Regions from separate parts of the Polaromonas sp. P1_E11 genome, predicted to be linked through region 1. Evidence: predicted binding sites of a transcription regulator. Region 1 holds the regulator's gene; each other region holds the start of a gene.
The links. Region 1 encodes sigma-54, which starts transcription at its own class of promoters, with help from an activator protein. Its sites were predicted from a motif close to TGGCANGNAANCTGCTTT; they were not measured.
Positions count from the first base shown of each region.

Region 2: a site for sigma-54 is predicted at 1,812-1,829, ahead of AC1D11_RS19905 (ammonium transporter). Genes of this name have one in related genera too.
Region 3: a site for sigma-54 is predicted at 1,847-1,864, ahead of AC1D11_RS03280 (CmpA/NrtA family ABC transporter substrate-binding protein). Genes of this name have one in related genera too.
Region 4: a site for sigma-54 is predicted at 2,096-2,113, ahead of AC1D11_RS02540 (transglutaminase family protein). Genes of this name have one in related genera too.

Region 1 is NZ_JBFUBA010000005.1:99,131-103,316, reverse strand. It holds gene AC1D11_RS17700 (THUMP domain-containing class I SAM-dependent RNA methyltransferase) at 1-724, opposite strand, end outside; gene AC1D11_RS17695 (RNA polymerase factor sigma-54) at 767-2,302, opposite strand; gene lptB (LPS export ABC transporter ATP-binding protein) at 2,451-3,242, opposite strand; gene lptA (lipopolysaccharide transport periplasmic protein LptA) at 3,257-3,883, opposite strand; gene AC1D11_RS17680 (thiol:disulfide interchange protein DsbA/DsbL) at 4,042-4,186, opposite strand, start outside.
Region 2 is NZ_JBFUBA010000007.1:36,164-40,349, forward strand. It holds gene AC1D11_RS19900 (hypothetical protein) at 1-210, opposite strand, end outside; gene AC1D11_RS19905 (ammonium transporter) at 251-1,741, opposite strand; gene AC1D11_RS19910 (sulfite exporter TauE/SafE family protein) at 2,258-3,016, shown strand; gene mrdA (penicillin-binding protein 2) at 3,185-4,186, opposite strand, start outside.
Region 3 is NZ_JBFUBA010000001.1:654,209-658,394, forward strand. It holds gene tsaD (tRNA (adenosine(37)-N6)-threonylcarbamoyltransferase complex transferase subunit TsaD) at 1-726, opposite strand, end outside; gene AC1D11_RS03275 (ANTAR domain-containing response regulator) at 1,046-1,678, shown strand; gene AC1D11_RS03280 (CmpA/NrtA family ABC transporter substrate-binding protein) at 2,035-3,279, shown strand; gene ntrB (nitrate ABC transporter permease) at 3,328-4,186, shown strand, end outside.
Region 4 is NZ_JBFUBA010000001.1:513,843-518,028, forward strand. It holds gene AC1D11_RS02535 (DNA internalization-related competence protein ComEC/Rec2) at 1-1,980, opposite strand, end outside; gene AC1D11_RS02540 (transglutaminase family protein) at 2,242-4,186, shown strand, end outside.

The sequences.
Region 1 (4,186 bases):
ACACATGGCCCTGGAAAGGCAAGTACTTCTGGAAGGCAAAGCGGCGATTGATGCCGGGCGCGATATTGCAGGCGATCTGCGCCGCTTCAATCGCAATGGTGCCGGAGCCGCAGCAGGGGTCATAAAGCGGCACGCCTTCTTTACAGAGCTGGTCCCAGCCGCTGGCGGCAATCATGGCCGCGGCCAGGGTTTCTTTCAGCGGCGCATCACCCTTGTCTTCACGCCAGCCGCGCTTGAAGAGCGGCTCGCCCGAGGTGTCGATATAAACCGTGACGGTGTCGGTCGTCAGGTGCACGTAGATGCGCACGTCGGGCCAGCGCGTGTCGACGCTGGGCCGCACGTCATCGAACTTGGCGCGAAAACGGTCGGCAATCGCGTCCTTGATCTTCAGCGCCGCGAAGTTCAGGCTTTGCAGCGGGCTGTGCTGGGCGGTGATCTCGACCTTGAAGGTCTGCTTGGGCGTGAACCAGATTTCCCAGGCCACGTTGGCAGCAGCGTTGTAGAGGTCTTGCTCACTGCGGTACTGGTTGTGCTGCAGCTCGATCAGCACGCGCTGCGCCAGCCGGCTGTGCAGGTTGAGCTGCAACGCGTCGCGCCAGGAAGCCTGAAGCTGCACGCCGGCACGCCAGGCTTTGCCGTCAATACCAGTGACACGCTTGACCTCGGTGGCCAGCAGGGTTTCGACGCCTGCGGCGCACGGTAAAAAGAGTTGGAGTTGATTCATGACTGACTTTGAAGGGCGGGGCTGCGCGGCCTGATCGGGCGGCTAGAGTGATTTGCGCAAATTGGCTGGGGCGATGCGCAAGGCTTCGCGGTATTTGGCCACGGTGCGGCGCGCGCATTCAATGCCCTGTTCCTTCAGCATCTCGGAAATCTGGTTGTCGCTGAGCGGCTTCTTGAGGCTTTCGGACGAGACGAATTGTTTGATGAGCGCGCGCACCGCCGTGCTGGAGGCATTGCCGCCGGTTTCGGTGCCGAGCGCGGAGCCAAAGAAATACTTGAGCTCGAAGGTGCCGAAGGGCGTACCCATGTACTTGGCCGTGGTCACGCGCGAGATGGTGGACTCATGCAGCCCCAGCTCGTCGGCGATTTCGCGCAGCACCAGCGGGCGCATGGCGAGCTCGCCGTGCGTGAAGAAGTTTTTCTGCCGCTCCACAATCGCGCTGCTCACGCGCAGGATGGTGTCAAAGCGCTGCTGGATGTTCTTGATGAACCAGCGGGCCTCTTGCAGGCGCTGCTGCAGCGCCTGGCCGCCCTGGCCCTTGTGCTGCTTGAGGGCATTGGCGTAAATGTCGTGCACGCGCAGGCGCGGCATCACGTCGCCATTGAGCGAAACCTTGAAGCCGCGGCCCGATTTGATGACGATGACGTCGGGCACGATCAGGTTGCGCTCCACGTTCACAAAGCGGCGCCCGGGCTTGGGGTCGAGCCGGCCAATCACCGTGATGGCGCCCTTGATGGCGGCTTCGGTGAACCCACACAGGTGCGACAGGCGCTTGACGTCGCGCTTGGCCAGCAGCTCCATCGGTTGCTTGCACATGGCAATGGCTGCGCGGGTTTCTTCGCAGTCCTTGCAGTCCAGCAGCTGCAGGCTCAGGCATTCCGCCAGGTTGCGCGCACCGACTCCGGCAGGCTCCATGTGGTGCAGCAGCTTGAGCGCCATCGCAAAACGCTGCTCCAGCTCTTCCGCCTGCGCCATGTCATCTTTTGCTAGACCGGCCGCGAGCGACGCCAGGCTGTCTTCAAGGTAGCCGTCGTCGTTGAGCGATTCAATGAGGAAGTGCAGCGCGGCACGGTCCTCCTCCGACAGGCGCAAGCTCAGCGATTGCCGGTGCAGGTGGTCCTGCAGCGACTCATGGCTGCCCGTGAGGTCGGAGGCCTCGGCTTCGCTCTCTTCATTGTTGTTCTTGCGCGGCGGTGCGTCGCTTCCCCACTCGCTGTCGTCAGGTGTGGTTTCTACCGAGCCATCGCCTTCCCAGCTTTCCTCGAGCTTGGGCTCCGCGCTGACTTCTGCGTCGTTGGGGGTTGCGGCGCTTGTCTCGTCTGCGCCGCCAGCTATCGAATCCGTAGCAGATTCAAACTCGCGGCTGTCCTGGCTGACCGGCGTGTTGATGTGCTCCAGTCCAAATTCTTCGCGCACCGCCGTCTCTTCCGACACTTCCAGAAACGGGTTTTCGTCGAGCATCTGCTCGACCTCCTGGCTCAGCTCGAGCGTCGACAGCTGCAACAGCCGGATCGACTGCTGCAGCTGGGGCGTCAGCGCAAGATGCTGCGAGACGCGGAGTGACAGACCTTGTTTCACTGGAGGTTTAACTTGGCTCGTTGATAAAAGAGCGGAAAGAATTTTTCAAGCCGGGGCCGCGGATCTGGCTTTGCCAGGCCGCAGGCGTCGCCCCCTCGAGGGGGGCGGGAGCTACACGAAGTGAGCGACAACAGGGGGGAACCATGTTCTACATCTTGAAGTGCTCGCCCAGGTAGACGCGGCGCACATCGGCGTTGTTCACGATCTCGGACGGTGTGCCTTGCGCCAGCACATGGCCGTCGCTGATGATGTAGGCGTGGTCGCAAATACCCAGTGTTTCACGCACGTTGTGGTCCGTGATCAGCACGCCGATGCCACGCGATTTGAGGAAGCCGATGATGCGCTGGATTTCGATCACGGCAATCGGGTCGATACCGGCAAAGGGCTCATCCAGCAGGATGAAGCGCGGCTGGGTTGCCAGCGCCCGCGCGATTTCGACCCGGCGGCGTTCACCGCCCGAGAGCGCCGGTGCCGGTGAGTTGCGCAAATGATCTACCCGCAAATCCTGCAGCAGGGCGTCGAGCCGCGACTCGATGTCTGCGCGCCCCAGCGGTTTTCCGGTTTTGCCGAGTTGCAACTCCAGTACGGCACGCACGTTTTCTTCCACCGTGAGCTTGCGGAAAATCGACGCTTCCTGCGGCAGGTAGCTCAGGCCCAGGCGGGCACGCAGGTGAATCGGCATGTGCTCGACCGATTCGCCGTCGATGGAAATTTCGCCTGCATCGGCGCGCACCAGGCCCACGATCATGTAGAACGAGGTCGTTTTGCCCGCGCCGTTGGGGCCCAGCAGGCCCACGACTTCGCCTTTTTGCACGGACAGCGAAACGTCCTGCACCACCTTGCGGCTGCCGTACGATTTTTGCAGACCTTGCGCAACAAGGCGGCTGGGGGTCAGGGCAGGAGCGGCGGGGGCCGCTGAAGTGTCAGTCACCACATCCATCTGTGCAGTTCTTTCTAGTTCTTTTCATTGCCCAGCGTCGTGCTGGGGCGCAGAACCGGGGCGGGGCCTGCGGGCGGCGCCGCGACGGGTGCCGAGGCTGTCGCGCGGGGTGACAGCATGGCGCGAACCCGCCCCGTGGGGTTGCTGGCCGTACGGTTTTGCGCGCCCCCATCCACGGTGAAGACATCGGTGTTGTTGTCGTAAACAATCAGGCTGCCAGTGGTTTCGTCCACCAGGGTGGCGCCGTTGTAGCGGCGCACCACCGCCCGCTTGATGAACTTCACCAGGTCGGCACGGCTGTCATATTCAATGCGTTCGCCTTCGCCTTCGATGTATTCGTCTACGCCGTCACGCTTTTTCCGGTAAAACGCCAGTTTGCCGGGCGCCGCGATGGACACCGCCTGCTGGTAGCCTTCGGGATCCTGCATGACGTCAACGCGCTCGCCGCGCACGATGGTCGTGCCCTTGGTGATCACCACATTGCCGGTAAAAACGCTGGTTTGCTTCAGGTCGTCATAACGCAGGGCATCTGCTTCCGCGTTCATGGGCTTGTCCCGATCAGCTTTTTCGGCAGCGGCCGGGAAAGCCGACCCCAGCGCCAGGATGACCGGCAGGATGAGGGAAAAAATGGGGTGTTTCATAAGGCACGAATCTTGCTGCTTGGTGTTGGGTCATTGTAGCCATGCCAGCTGCGGGAATGGCTTACTCCGAAAAAGTAGGGGCATAAAAGCCATAAAAAAACCCGCCGTGCAAAGGGCGGGTTTTCGAAAGGCAGGCGCCGGCCTGGCTTTGCCGGGCCTTACTTTTTGGCGTTACGGGTCTGTCCAACCAGGTAATCGGTGACCTGCAGCGCCCGTGCCATGGTCTGGGTCAGGGAGCCTGTGGTGTAGTAACGCCCTGCGATACCCAGTGCGGGAACGCCGTCAACCTTGTACAGGTCCTGA
Region 2 (4,186 bases), on a different contig from region 1:
GGGCGTGGCCATGATTTCTTCCAGCCGGTCGGCCCACACCGCAAGGTCCACGTGGCCGTCTTCGGCGGCCTTTTCCCGCGCAAACCGCGCTATTTCGGCGGCGTATTCCTGGTTGCCGGCCATCCACTCGGTGTCGGTCACGCGGCCGGTTTTGCGGCGCAACAGCACATGCAGGTGGGCCGCAATGGCGATTTTTTCACTGGAAGGCATGGTGCGCTGTCCTTGAAATTGGAATCCCGTTGTCAATCAGTCAAGTGCCCAGCCGCTCGGCGTGCTGGGTGATATCGAGGCCATCGCTTTCCGAGGCTTCACTGACGCGCAGGCTGACGAGCAGCGAGGTGACCCACAAGGCCAGCGCCGTCATGAACAGGCTGTAGAACATGACTGCGCCGGCGCCGATGGCCTGGGTCATCAGGCTGCCCTCGACACCGGAGATGGCCTTGCTGGCAAAAATGCCGGTCAGCAGCGAACCCACAATGCCGCCCACGCCGTGCACGCCGAACACGTCCAGCGAATCGTCGGCGTTGAGCAGGCGCTTCAGGCCCGTGGCGCCCCAGTAACAAGCGAGCCCCGCCACCAGGCCAAACACCAGGGCAGCGCGCGGCGAGACAAAACCCGCCGCCGGCGTGATGGCGACCAGCCCGGCGACCAGGCCCGAGCACAGTCCCAGCAGGGAGGGACGCCCGCGAACAATCCATTCGGCCGCCATCCACGAGAGCGCGCCGGCGGCCGCCGCGATGTGCGTGACGGCCATCGCGAGGCCGGCGCGGCCGTCGGAGGCTACGGCGGAGCCGGCGTTAAAGCCAAACCAGCCGACCCACAGCATGCCGGCACCGGCCATGGTCAGGCCCAGGTTGAAAGGCGTAAACGGTTCACGGCCATAACCCTGGCGCGGCCCTAGCGCGTAGGCACACACCAGCCCGGCGATGCCGGCGTTGATGTGCACGACCGAGCCGCCGGCAAAGTCCAGCGCACCCATGCGTGCCAGCCATCCATTGGGCTCCCAGACCCAGTGGGCAATGGGTGCGTAGACGACGACGGTCCACAGCGACATGAACACCAGCATCGCGGAGAACCGCATGCGCTCCACAAACGAGCCGACCACCAGCGCGGCGGTGATGATGGCGAAGGTCAGCTGGAACATGGCGTAGACCGACTCGGGAATGTTGGGCGCGATATGGCTCACGGCCACCTTCTGCGCGTCCTTCACGTAGTCCAGACCGGTGAACCAGAGCCGCTCGGGACCACCCAGATAGTGCCCAAGCGCACCCTTGCCGGGCGTGAAGGCGATGGAGTAGCCCACCGCAAACCAGAGCAGGCTGACAACGGCACAGATGGCGACGACGCAGGCCATGACGTTGAGCACGCTTTTCCTGCGCACCATGCCGCCGTAGAAAAGGGCGATGCCCGGCAGGGTCATGAGCAATACCAGTGCGGTGGAGGTCATCATCCAGGCGGTGTCGGCACCATTGAGGGTCTCCACGCCGACCAGCCCCGGCTGCGTCAGCGGCGCCGGGGCAGCCGCAGGCGGCACAGAAAGGGGCGCAGAGGCGGCAGCCGCGGCGGCGGGAAGAGGCGCAGCAGGAACAGTGGCCGGGGCGGGGGGCGGTGCGGCCTCCGGAGCACTGGCCGTCACTGCTGCCGCAGGAGAAGTGGCGGGAGATGTGGCGAGGGACGCGGCGGCGGGTGCCGCAGTCTGTGCAAGGGCTTGCTGACACGCCAGGCCCAAACATAAAGACATACCCAACGCCAGAAATCTGTTCATATGCATACGGTGCCCGCCTGTTCATTCAACCAACAATTGGTAACAACAGGCATAAGTCGTGCCAATACTGCAGTAGCTTGTGTGATGGGACTGCAGCGGAAAATATGTACTGCAAAAGTGCGCATGCAAGGCCGGTGTGGCGCCCCAAAATCCGCCGCAGGCACGACGGCAGCCCAAAGCCCAGGGGCGGGAAACTCCCAATGCACTAGGACAGTGCGCCAGCTATATTGGATGACTTGCTGACGAGCCTAGCTGCTCGCAACGCGAGGAGCCGAGGAGACACGAGACAGTCATTAAGAAGTACACAAGCAAAGCGGCATTCCACAAGAGATGCAGATTTGCAAAAAGCGCTGGCAACCCCAGCGCTTTTTTTATGCCTCCACCCTGATGAAGTCATTCCTCAAAAACCCTCAAAACCCTTGATTGACGAGCGCAAGCAGCTATCTATTTGATAGCAATGAGTCTGTTCTATGCGATGGGACAATCCGGGCCATGGAATTACTCATCGTCTCGTTGGCCTCCCTGCTCGCCGGTTTTGTGGACTCTATCGTCGGGGGCGGCGGGCTGATCCTGGTGCCGGCCCTGTTTGCGGTTTTCCCCACCACGCATCCAGCGACCCTGTTTGGGGTCACAAAGGGAGCTTCTGTATGGGGCACCGCGGTTGCCACGGCCCAATATGCCCGCCGGGTGGAGCTTCGCTGGGCGGCACTGCTGCCGGCGGCGGCCGCCGGGTTTACCGGCTCGCTGGCAGGCGCCTGGCTGGTTACGGTCATCTCCCCGGGCTTTTTGCGCAAGGCCCTGCCCTTTGTGCTGCTGGCAGTACTGCTCTACACGCTGGCCAGGAAAGAGCTGGGCCGCCACCACACGCCCCGCTTCACCGGGCGCGCCGAAACCGCGGCGGCCTGCTGCATCGGGCTGGTGCTGGGGTTTTACGACGGTTTTTTCGGCCCGGGTACCGGCAGCTTTTTTGTGTTTTTATTTGTGCGCTGGCTGGGTTATGACTTTTTGAACGCATCAGCTTCGGCCAAGCTGCTCAACACCGCCACCAACCTGGCGGCGCTGGCGCTCTTTGCCTACAAAGGCCATGTCTGGTGGCATTTCGCCCTCACGATGGCGGTGGCCAACGTGGCGGGCAGCTTGCTGGGCACCCGGCTGGCCCTCAAACATGGGGCTGGTTTTGTGCGCGGGGTGTTTATCGCCGTGGTCAGCGCGCTGATACTGAAAACCGCTTTTGACGCATTTGTGCGCTGACGGCATGTCGCCAGTTTGCTATTGATTTAATAGCTGCTTGCGCCCGTCTCTATTGGGTTTAAGGCGGATTTTGCTTGAAGTCCGGGCAGCAGCGTTTGATGACCGGATTGGCGTTCAGCCCAATAATGACGGGCGCAAGCAGCTATCAAATAGATAGCAACAGTCAGCTCAATCGGGGTTGATGCCCGCCGCCGCCATGGGTGGCGGCAGCTTGCTCAGCGCCTCCGCAATCGCCGCCGTCCTGGCCTTGGCGGCAGCGGCAGCCGCGGCGTTCGTGGGACCGGGGGAAGCGCCTGCTGCGCCGGCCGACAGCAGGCCGGCGACGTCGGCGGCCTGGCGCGGCTTGCCGATGGGCGCTGCCGCCAGCCCCTTCTGCACCGCCACCATGTCTTCCTCGCTCGGGTACTGGCCCAGCAGCACATAGTCAAAAACACGCCGTGCAATCGGCGCCGCCACCCCGGCACCCCAGCCGGCGTTTTCCACGATCACCGCCAGCGCGATCTTGGGGTCTTCGGCCGGCGCAAACGCCATGTAAACAGCGTGGTCGCGCTGGTACTCTTCCATCTTGCTGCTGTTGTACTTGTCTTTCTGGCCGATGGTGACCGCCTGGGCTGTGCCGGTTTTACCGCCGCTCAGGTACCCCGCCCCGGCAAACACCCGGGCCGAGGTGCCTTCCTGGGTGACGCCGACCAAAGCCTTGCGCACGATCGCGATGTTTTCAGCCTTGTAGCCCAGGTTTTCCGGCGCATCGGCGGGCAGCGGGTGCATCACGCGCGTCACCGGGTCCTGCGTGCCTATCACCAGCCGCGGCCGGTGCTTGACGCCGTTGTTGGCCAGCACGGCCGTGGCCTGCGCCAGCTGCAGCATGGTGAAGGTGTTGTAGCCCTGCCCGATCCCCAGCGAGATGGTTTCACCGGGGTACCACTTCTGGTGCTCCGGCCTTTTGTAGGCCTTGCGCTTCCAGTCCTGGCTGGGCAGCACGCCCGTGACTTCACCGCTGATATCGATGCCGGTGATCTGCCCAAAACCCAGCGGCTGCATGAAGTCGTGCATGGCGTCCACGCCGAGTTCATTGGCCAGCGAATAAAAGTACACGTTGCTGGACTTCACGATGGCGCGGTACATGTCCACAGCCCCGAGTGCGATGTCGCCGTGGCTGCGGAAGACGTG
Region 3 (4,186 bases), on a different contig from region 1:
TGCCGCGAGGTCGGCCTTGCGACTGTCCAGCTCAGCACCCAGTTTTTTGGCCTGCGTCAGCACCGCGGTTTTCAGTCCGGCGAATGAAAAATCCAGGTCACCGCTGTGCAGCAAAGGCCGCGGCAACTTGAAAGCAGCGCCATCACCGCCTTCGGCCAGCTTCGACAGGTGCGGGCCGCCTGGATAAGGCAAGCCCATCAGCTTGGCCGACTTGTCAAAAGCCTCACCCGCCGCATCGTCAATTGTTTCACCGAGCAATTCGTAACTGCCGACCCGGTCCACGCGCATCAGCTGGGTATGGCCGCCAGACACCAGCAGCGCCACAAAAGGAAACTCGGGCGGGTCGGCGCTCAGAAAGGGCGACAGCAAATGCCCTTCCAGGTGATGCACACCCATCGCCGGCTTGCCCAGCGCCGCCGCCAGCGAGCAAGCAACACCCGCCCCCACCAGCAACGCACCCGCAAGCCCAGGGCCGCGCGTATACGCCACCACATCCACTTGCGCCAGGCTATTGCCCGCCTCGGCCATCACCTGATGCGTCAAAGGCAAGACACGCCGGATATGGTCCCGGCTCGCCAGCTCAGGCACCACACCACCATAAGCCTGGTGCATGTCGATCTGGCTGAACAAGGCGTGCGACAGCAGGTGCGGCACGCCACAGCCGCTGGCATCCACCAGCGCCACACCGGTTTCATCGCAACTCGATTCGATTCCTAGAACTAGCATCGTCCAAGTGTAGACCCCCCCGTCCAGGCTCACTGCGTATAGCCTGCTCCCCCCTCCAGGGGGCGGCGCCTGTGGTCTGGCGAAGCCAGTCCCGCGGCTGCGCGCTGGTACTCTTTAACCCAGCATGAGCCGTGGAACCGGCTTTGCCGGGCCACAGGCGGGCGGCCCCGGAGGGGCTGGAGCCCGCGGCTCCAAGCCTGCCTGCGCAGGCTTGGACGGGCGACAGAGGCGAAGCGTCCCGCGAGCCGCGGCCTGCAAGGCCTCAGGAGTTACACGCAGTGAACGACTGTGGGGGCACGGTTCTTGCACCGCTTGGCGCATGACACCGTCCCAATCCCTGCGCCTTGTCATCATCGCCCCGGACCTGCTGGAGTCCGTGTCCGATGACGCCCATGCACGGGAATTGGCCGAGCGCTCGCGCCAGCTGCGTATCGGCCTGCTGGAAAACGGTTACAACATCGTCGCGGTGCTCCCGGCCGATACCTTCCTGGACGAGCGCCTGGCGCAGCTGCAACCCGACATGATCATCGTGGACGCCGAAAGCGAGGCCCGCGATTCGCTGGAGCATGTGGTGATGGCGACGCGGGACGCCCGCCGGCCCATCGTGCTGTTCACCAACGACAACGACACCAGCCACGTCAAGGATGCCGTTGCCGCCGGCGTGTCGGCCTATGTGGTGGCCGGCCTTTCCCCGGATCGAATCCGCCCCATCCTGGATGTGGCCATGGCGCGCTTTGAACACGAGCAGGGCCTGCGCAAGGAACTGGCACACGCCAAAACAGAGCTTCATGACCGAAAAGTCATAGACCGGGCCAAGGGCATGCTGATGCAGCGCCAGGGCCTGACCGAACAGGCTGCCTTCGAAAAGCTGCGCAAGGCAGCGATGGACAAGGGCCTGCGGCTGGGCGAAGTCGCCCAGCGCATGCTCGACGCCCTGGATTTGCTGGGATGAATCCCGCGCCTGACATCAGGTAACCCTCAATTGGTGCACCGCACAAATACGGTGCAAGCATCAAACCACCGCCTCGCACCGCCTTTCCCCGCAGCCACTGGTGCAGGCAGTGCACCCGGGGCACTTTCCCTTCTTAAAGCGACTCTCTTTCACAGCACTCAGCATCGCTGGCACAGCTTTTGCAATGCCCTAGGCACTGGTCAAAGATGGCCAACCGGCACAGCACTTCAATGGCGAAGTGTGTGGTGCCCCCAAGGAACAAAGGCGTTCGCACCCTGCATCACGTTCAACGTGTTGCCCGGGTCGAGCGCCTTTTTTGTTTTTGTCTTTCGTTTTAACCATCAGGAGCCGCTGACATGACTGAACTGCTGAAATCTTCGCTGACACGCCGTACCGTGCTGCAGGCCGCGGCCGTAGGCGCCGTGGGCATCAACCCCGCCCTGCGCGCTGCCGTCTATGCCCAAGGCTCGGACGCACCAGAGAAGAAGGAAGTCAAGATCGGCTTCATTCCACTGACCGACTGTGCCTCCGTGGTCATGGCCTCGGTGCTGGGCATTGACCAGAAATACGGCGTCAAGATCATCCCGACCAAGGAAGCCAGTTGGGCCGGCGTGCGCGACAAGCTGGTCAACGGTGAGCTGGACTTCGCCCATGTGCTCTACGGCCTGGTCTACGGCGTCCACATGGGCACAGCCGGCCCCAAGAAAGACATGGCTGTGCTGATGACACTCAACAACAACGGCCAGGCTATTACGCTGTCCAAAAAACTGGCAGACAAGGGCGCCGTAGACGGCGCCGGCCTGGCCAAACTCATGGCCAGCGACAAGCGCGAATACACCTTCGCCCAGACCTTCCCCACCGGCACGCACGCCATGTGGCTGTACTACTGGCTGGCCGCCAACGGCATCAACCCGATGAAAGACGCCAAAGTCATCACCGTGCCGCCGCCGCAGATGGTGGCCAACATGCGCGTGGGCAACATGGACGGCTTCTGCGTGGGTGAGCCCTGGGGCCACCGCGCCATCATCGACGGCATCGGTGTGACCGCTGTGACCACCCAGGACGTCTGGAAAGACCACCCCGAGAAAGTGCTGGGCACCACCGCCGACTTCGTCAAGAAATATCCCAACACGGCGCGCGCCGTCACCGCCGCCATCATCGAGGCCGGCAAATGGATTGACGCCAGCCTCTCCAACAAGAACAAGATGGCCGAAACCGTGGCCGACAAGAGCTACGTCAACACCAGCGTGGACGCCATCAATCAGCGCATCCTGGGCCGCTACCAAAACGGCATGGGCAAGACCTGGGACGACCCCAATTACATGAAGTTCTACAACGACGGCGCGGTGAGCTTCCCTTACCTCTCCGACGGCATGTGGTTCCTCACACAGCACAAGCGCTGGGGCCTGATCAAGGATCACCCCGACTACCTGGGCATTGCCAAGCAGATCAACCACATCGACGTCTACAAGCAGGCAGCCACGGCGGCCAAGGCCAGCGTTCCGAAGGAGATCATGCGCAGCAGCAAGCTGATGGACGGCACCGTGTGGGACGGCAAGGATCCGAAGAAATACGCCGACAGCTTCAAGATTCACGCCTGAACAGCCACGCTCGAGTCATTCAACCTTCCCACGTAAAGAGGTGACGCCATGGTCAGTGCCGTATTTCACACCCCGCTGGAGGCGGCCGCCCCGGCAAGCCGCAGCAGCGAAAGGCCCAGAGATGCCTCCGCTATCAATTCGATAGCTGGTGGCGCTCATCCAACGGGCGCTACAGCCCAAAACAGCATGAACGCCCCAACAAAACCCACCCCAATCACCAAGCCATCCGGCGATGCCTCCTGGCTCTGGCTCAGCGTCCTGCCCCCCCTGCTGGGCCTGGGTTTGCTGGTGCTGATCTGGGAACTGGTTTTCATGGGCACGGCCGGCAGCATTCCCTCGCCCAAAGACACCTTTGTGCAGGCGGTGCAGATCTTCAGTGATCCGTTCTACAGCAAGGGGCCTAACGACCAGGGCGTGGGCTGGAACGTGCTGTCTTCGCTAAAGCGCGTGGCCATGGGCTTCGGCATGGCGGCTGTCGTCGGCATCCCGGTCGGCTTCATGATCGGGCGCTTCAACTTTCTGAGCCGCATGTTCAACCCGCTGATCAGCCTGCTGCGCCCGGTCTCGCCGCTGGCCTGGTTGCCGATTGGTCTGCTGGTCTTCAAGGGCGCCAACCCCGCAGCCATCTGGACCATCTTCATCTGCTCCATCTGGCCGATGATCATCAACACGGCAGTCGGCGTGCAGCGCGTGCCCCAGGACTACATGAACGTGGCGCGTGTGCTCAACCTCAGCGAGTGGAAGATCGTCACCAAGATCCTCTTTCCCGCCGTACTGCCTTACATGCTGACCGGCGTGCGCCTTGCCGTGGGCACCGCCTGGCTCGTCATCGTCGCGGCCGAGATGCTGACCGGCGGCGTCGGCATCGGCTTCTGGGTCTGGGACGAGTGGAACAACCTCAACGTCA
Region 4 (4,186 bases), on a different contig from region 1:
GACGGTTTGGGCCCCACCGATGTGGTCGATGTCGCGGTGGCTGATCATGAGCATGTCCAGCCGCTCCCCCAGCGCGCGCAGCAGCGGCACCAGCACGCGATGCCCGGCATCACTTTCGCGCGAAAAGCGCGGGCCGGCGTCATACAGGAGCGTGTGGCTTGCCGTGCGCACCAGCACGGAATTGCCTTGCCCGATGTCCGCCGCCAGCAGCTCGAACTGCCCCTGCGCCACGCGGGCCGGTTGCCACAACAGCACCGGCAGCAGCAGGGGAAGGCCCATCGCACGAAAATGAAACGGCAGACGCGTGGCCAAGAGGCCACCGCCCGCCACGCCGGCGACCGCACACCACAGCGGCGCCGCCGCGACACTGATGGAGGCCAGCGGCCAGCTTGCCAGCCATTGCAAAAATATCGCCAGTCCGCCGACCGACCATGCCGCCAGCGACCACACCGGCGCCCACGCCACGCCCAGCAAAGCCAGCGGCGTGATGAGCAGCGTCACCACCGGAATGGCCACGGCATTGGCCAGCAGGCCGACCAGCGAAACCTGGTTGAACAGCAGCAGCGACAGGGGCGTGAGCGCCAGCGTGACGACCCATTGCTCCCGCATGGCGCGGGCAATGCCGTCCAGCCACCTGGGCCGGCGCTGCCACCCGCGCCTGCCTTCAGGCAGATTTTTTGAGTGAAATTCGGCTACAGCCCTTTCCCCATGAGCGCGAGCAGCTCCTGAATCTGTAGCAAACAAAACGCCCACCGCAACGAAAGACAACCAGAACCCGGCCTGCATCAGCGCCCACGGGTCCAGCGCCACCACCACAGCCATGGCCAGCAACCAGGTCTGCAGCCAGGGCCACTGCCTGCCCCCCTGCCGCAGCAGGATCACGGTGGCCAGCATCCAGATGGTCCGCTGCGCGGGCACGCCCCAGCCGGAAAACAGCGCATACAGGGTGGCGAGCAGCAAGCCGCCCAAAGCCCCCGCGCCGGCCGCCGGCAACGCCAGGCACAGCCGCGGCGTAAAACGCGCTGATCGCCGCCACAGCGCGCCGATTAGCAGCGACGCCGCCCAGGCAAACATGGTGATGTGGAGGCCTGAAATACTCATGAGGTGGGCAACACCCGTGGCACGAAACACATCCCAGTCGGCGCGTTCGATGGCGGCCTGGTCGCCGACCACCAGCGCGGCAATGACACCGGCCAGTTGCCGGTTTTCGATGCGCTGAAAGATCGCTTCACGCACGGCTTGCCTGGCCTGCTCTATGGGGTGTTGCCAGCTGCTGGAGAGTTTTGCCGGCGGTGTGTCCCGCGGCCCGGCACGCACATAGCCGGTAGCCTGTATGCCCTGCTCCCACAGCCAGAGTTCGTAGTCAAAACCATAGGGGTTGCTGTTGCCATGCGGCGCCTTGAGCCGCACCGTCATCTGCCAGCGCTCCCCGGCGCGCAGGGCTTGCGGCTGGCGCTGCAGCGCCAGTGCTATCTCGAACGGGTCCGCGTCCTGCGCCGGCACGGCGGGCTCGCGCCCGGCAAAGCCCGAATACCAGCCCAGCATGATGTGCGGCGGCAAGGTGACTTGGCCGCCATTGAGACGCGCGGATTCCACGGCGAGGCGAAAGCGAAGGCCGTCTTCTCCGGGTTGCGGCATGGCCAGCACCTGGCCTGTGACCTCGATATCGCGGCCCTCCAGCGCCGGATTGAGCGCCGCAGACAGGAAGACGCCAGCGCGCCAGCCCGTGAAGCCCACGCCAAGCAAGGCAGCAAGGGCAAAGGCCGAAACCACCCGGCCCCATGAAGGAAGGCCCAGTCTGCCAAAGCGCAGGTACAGGCCAGCCAGAGCGCAGGCCAGCAGTGCCATGCCGGCATAAGCCTGTTGCGGCCACAAGGCGGACTGCTGCAACTGCAAGGCAACACCCGCAATAAAACCGGCAAACACCGGCCCCGGGCTTGCCGCATACAGCCGTGCCCCGGCCGATACAGGTCGATTCAAACCCGCCTCCCCTTTGAACTGTTTTTATGCGCTGACCGCTTTGAGCTTAACGGGAAAGCGCGGCAGGTAAACAACAAACAGCGCCAAACAGCCGGTTCACACTCAAGAGACCACGTGGCGCAGCTCTTGCTTTCAGAAATGCCACCAAATCCGGGTAAGCTGTTTACACGGCGTTCCTGAGACCGCAAGATGTGGCGGTCTGTCGAGCGTATTTTCCTGAGGGCGTGATTGCACGCCCGTTCCTTTAAAAGCGAGGTTGCCTTGTCCATCCACGTCGCCCTGAGCCACATCACGCATTACAAATACGACCGCCTGGTCAAACTCGGCCCCCAGGTCGTGCGCCTGCGGCCTGCGCCGCACAGCCGCACACAAGTACTGTCGTATTCCCTCAGGGTTGAGCCCGCCGGGCATTTCATCAACTGGCAGCAAGATCCGTTTGCCAACTACCAGGCCCGGCTGGTGTTTCCCGAACCGACGCGCGAGTTCAAGGTCACCGTAGACCTCGTGGTGGAAATGGCGGTGTTCAACCCGTTCGACTTCTTCCTGGAGCCCGCCGCCGAGGAATTCCCGTTTACCTACAACGCATTGCAGGCCCGCGAACTGGCGCCCTACCTGGCCACCCAGCCGGCCACACCGCTGCTCAAGCGCTACCTCGAAAAAATCGACCGCACGCCCAAGCGCACCATCGACTTCCTGGTGGGCCTGAACCAGGGCCTGCAGTCAGACATCAAATACTCCATTCGCATGGAGCCCGGCGTGCAGACGCCCGAAGAAACGCTGCGCCTGGCCTGCGGCTCCTGCCGTGACACCGGCTGGCTGCTGGTGCAGCTGCTGCGGCACATGGGGCTGGCCGCGCGTTTTGTCTCGGGCTATTTGATCCAGCTGAAAGCCGACGTCAAATCCATCGACGGCCCCAGCGGTGCGGAAGCCGATTTCACCGACCTGCACGCCTGGTGCGAGGTGTTTTTGCCCGGCGCCGGCTGGGTCGGCCTGGACCCGACCTCCGGCCTGATGGCCGGCGAAGGCCACATCCCGCTGGCGTGCACGCCCGAGCCGTCGAGCGCAGCGCCGGTCGAAGGCGGCGTCGACAAATCCGAAGTCGAGTTCGAACACCACATGGCGGTGCAGCGCATCTACGAATCGCCGCGCGTGACCAAGCCCTACACCGAGGAGCAATGGCAAGCGGTGCTGGCATTGGGCGAAAAGGTCGATAAAGACCTGGCGGCCGGCGACGTGCGCCTGACCATGGGCGGCGAACCTACCTTTGTGGCCACCACCGACCGCGACGCGGCCGAATGGAACATCGACGCACTGGGCCCGACCAAACGCGGCTATGCGACCGAACTCGTGCAAAAGCTGCGCGCCGAATATGGCGAAGGCGGCTTCCTGCATTTCGGCCAGGGCAAGTGGTACCCCGGCGAGCAATTGCCGCGCTGGGCGCTCAGCATTTTCTGGCGCAAGGACGGCCAGCCGATCTGGCAAAACCCGAACCTGTTTGCCGACGAACGCCAGCCCTGCAACTACACCAGCGCCGATGCGCAGCGCTTTGTGCAGACGCTGGCGGGCAAGCTGGGCCTGGCCACCACCTACATCACTCCGGGCTATGAAGATACCTGGTACTACCTCTGGCGCGAACGCCGGCTGCCGGTCAACGTCGACCCCTTTGATTCGAAGCTGGACGACGCGATGGAGCGCGAACGCCTGCGCCGCGTCTTCATGCAGGGCCTGGATTCCGTCGTGGGCTATGTGCTGCCGCTGCAGACCAAAGAGCAGCTCAAGCAGAGAAACGCCGGTGCCTCGCCCGCGCTGAGTGGGCCCAAATGGACCACCGGCCCCTGGTTCTTCCGCGAAGAACGCATGTACCTGATGCCGGGCGATTCGCCCATGGGTTATCGCCTGCCGCTGGATTCGGTGCCCTGGGTGTCCAAGACCGACTACCCCTACATGATCGAGTCCGACCCGTTTGCGCCGCGACAAGACCTGCCGGCGGCTTCCGCACTGGCGGCGCGCTACAACGGCAGCTTCAGTGCGCCCAGTGGCGCCACACCGGCAGCCCCTTCGGCAGGCGGCAGCGCCAATTCGCTGGCGCAATATATGGCGCGCTACATGACGAGCAACACAGCGCTGTCGCAAGCCAGTCGGATTCTGCAGTTCCGTCCGCTGGGAAACAACGGAACGAACGGTACGGACGGGTTGAATGGCAAAC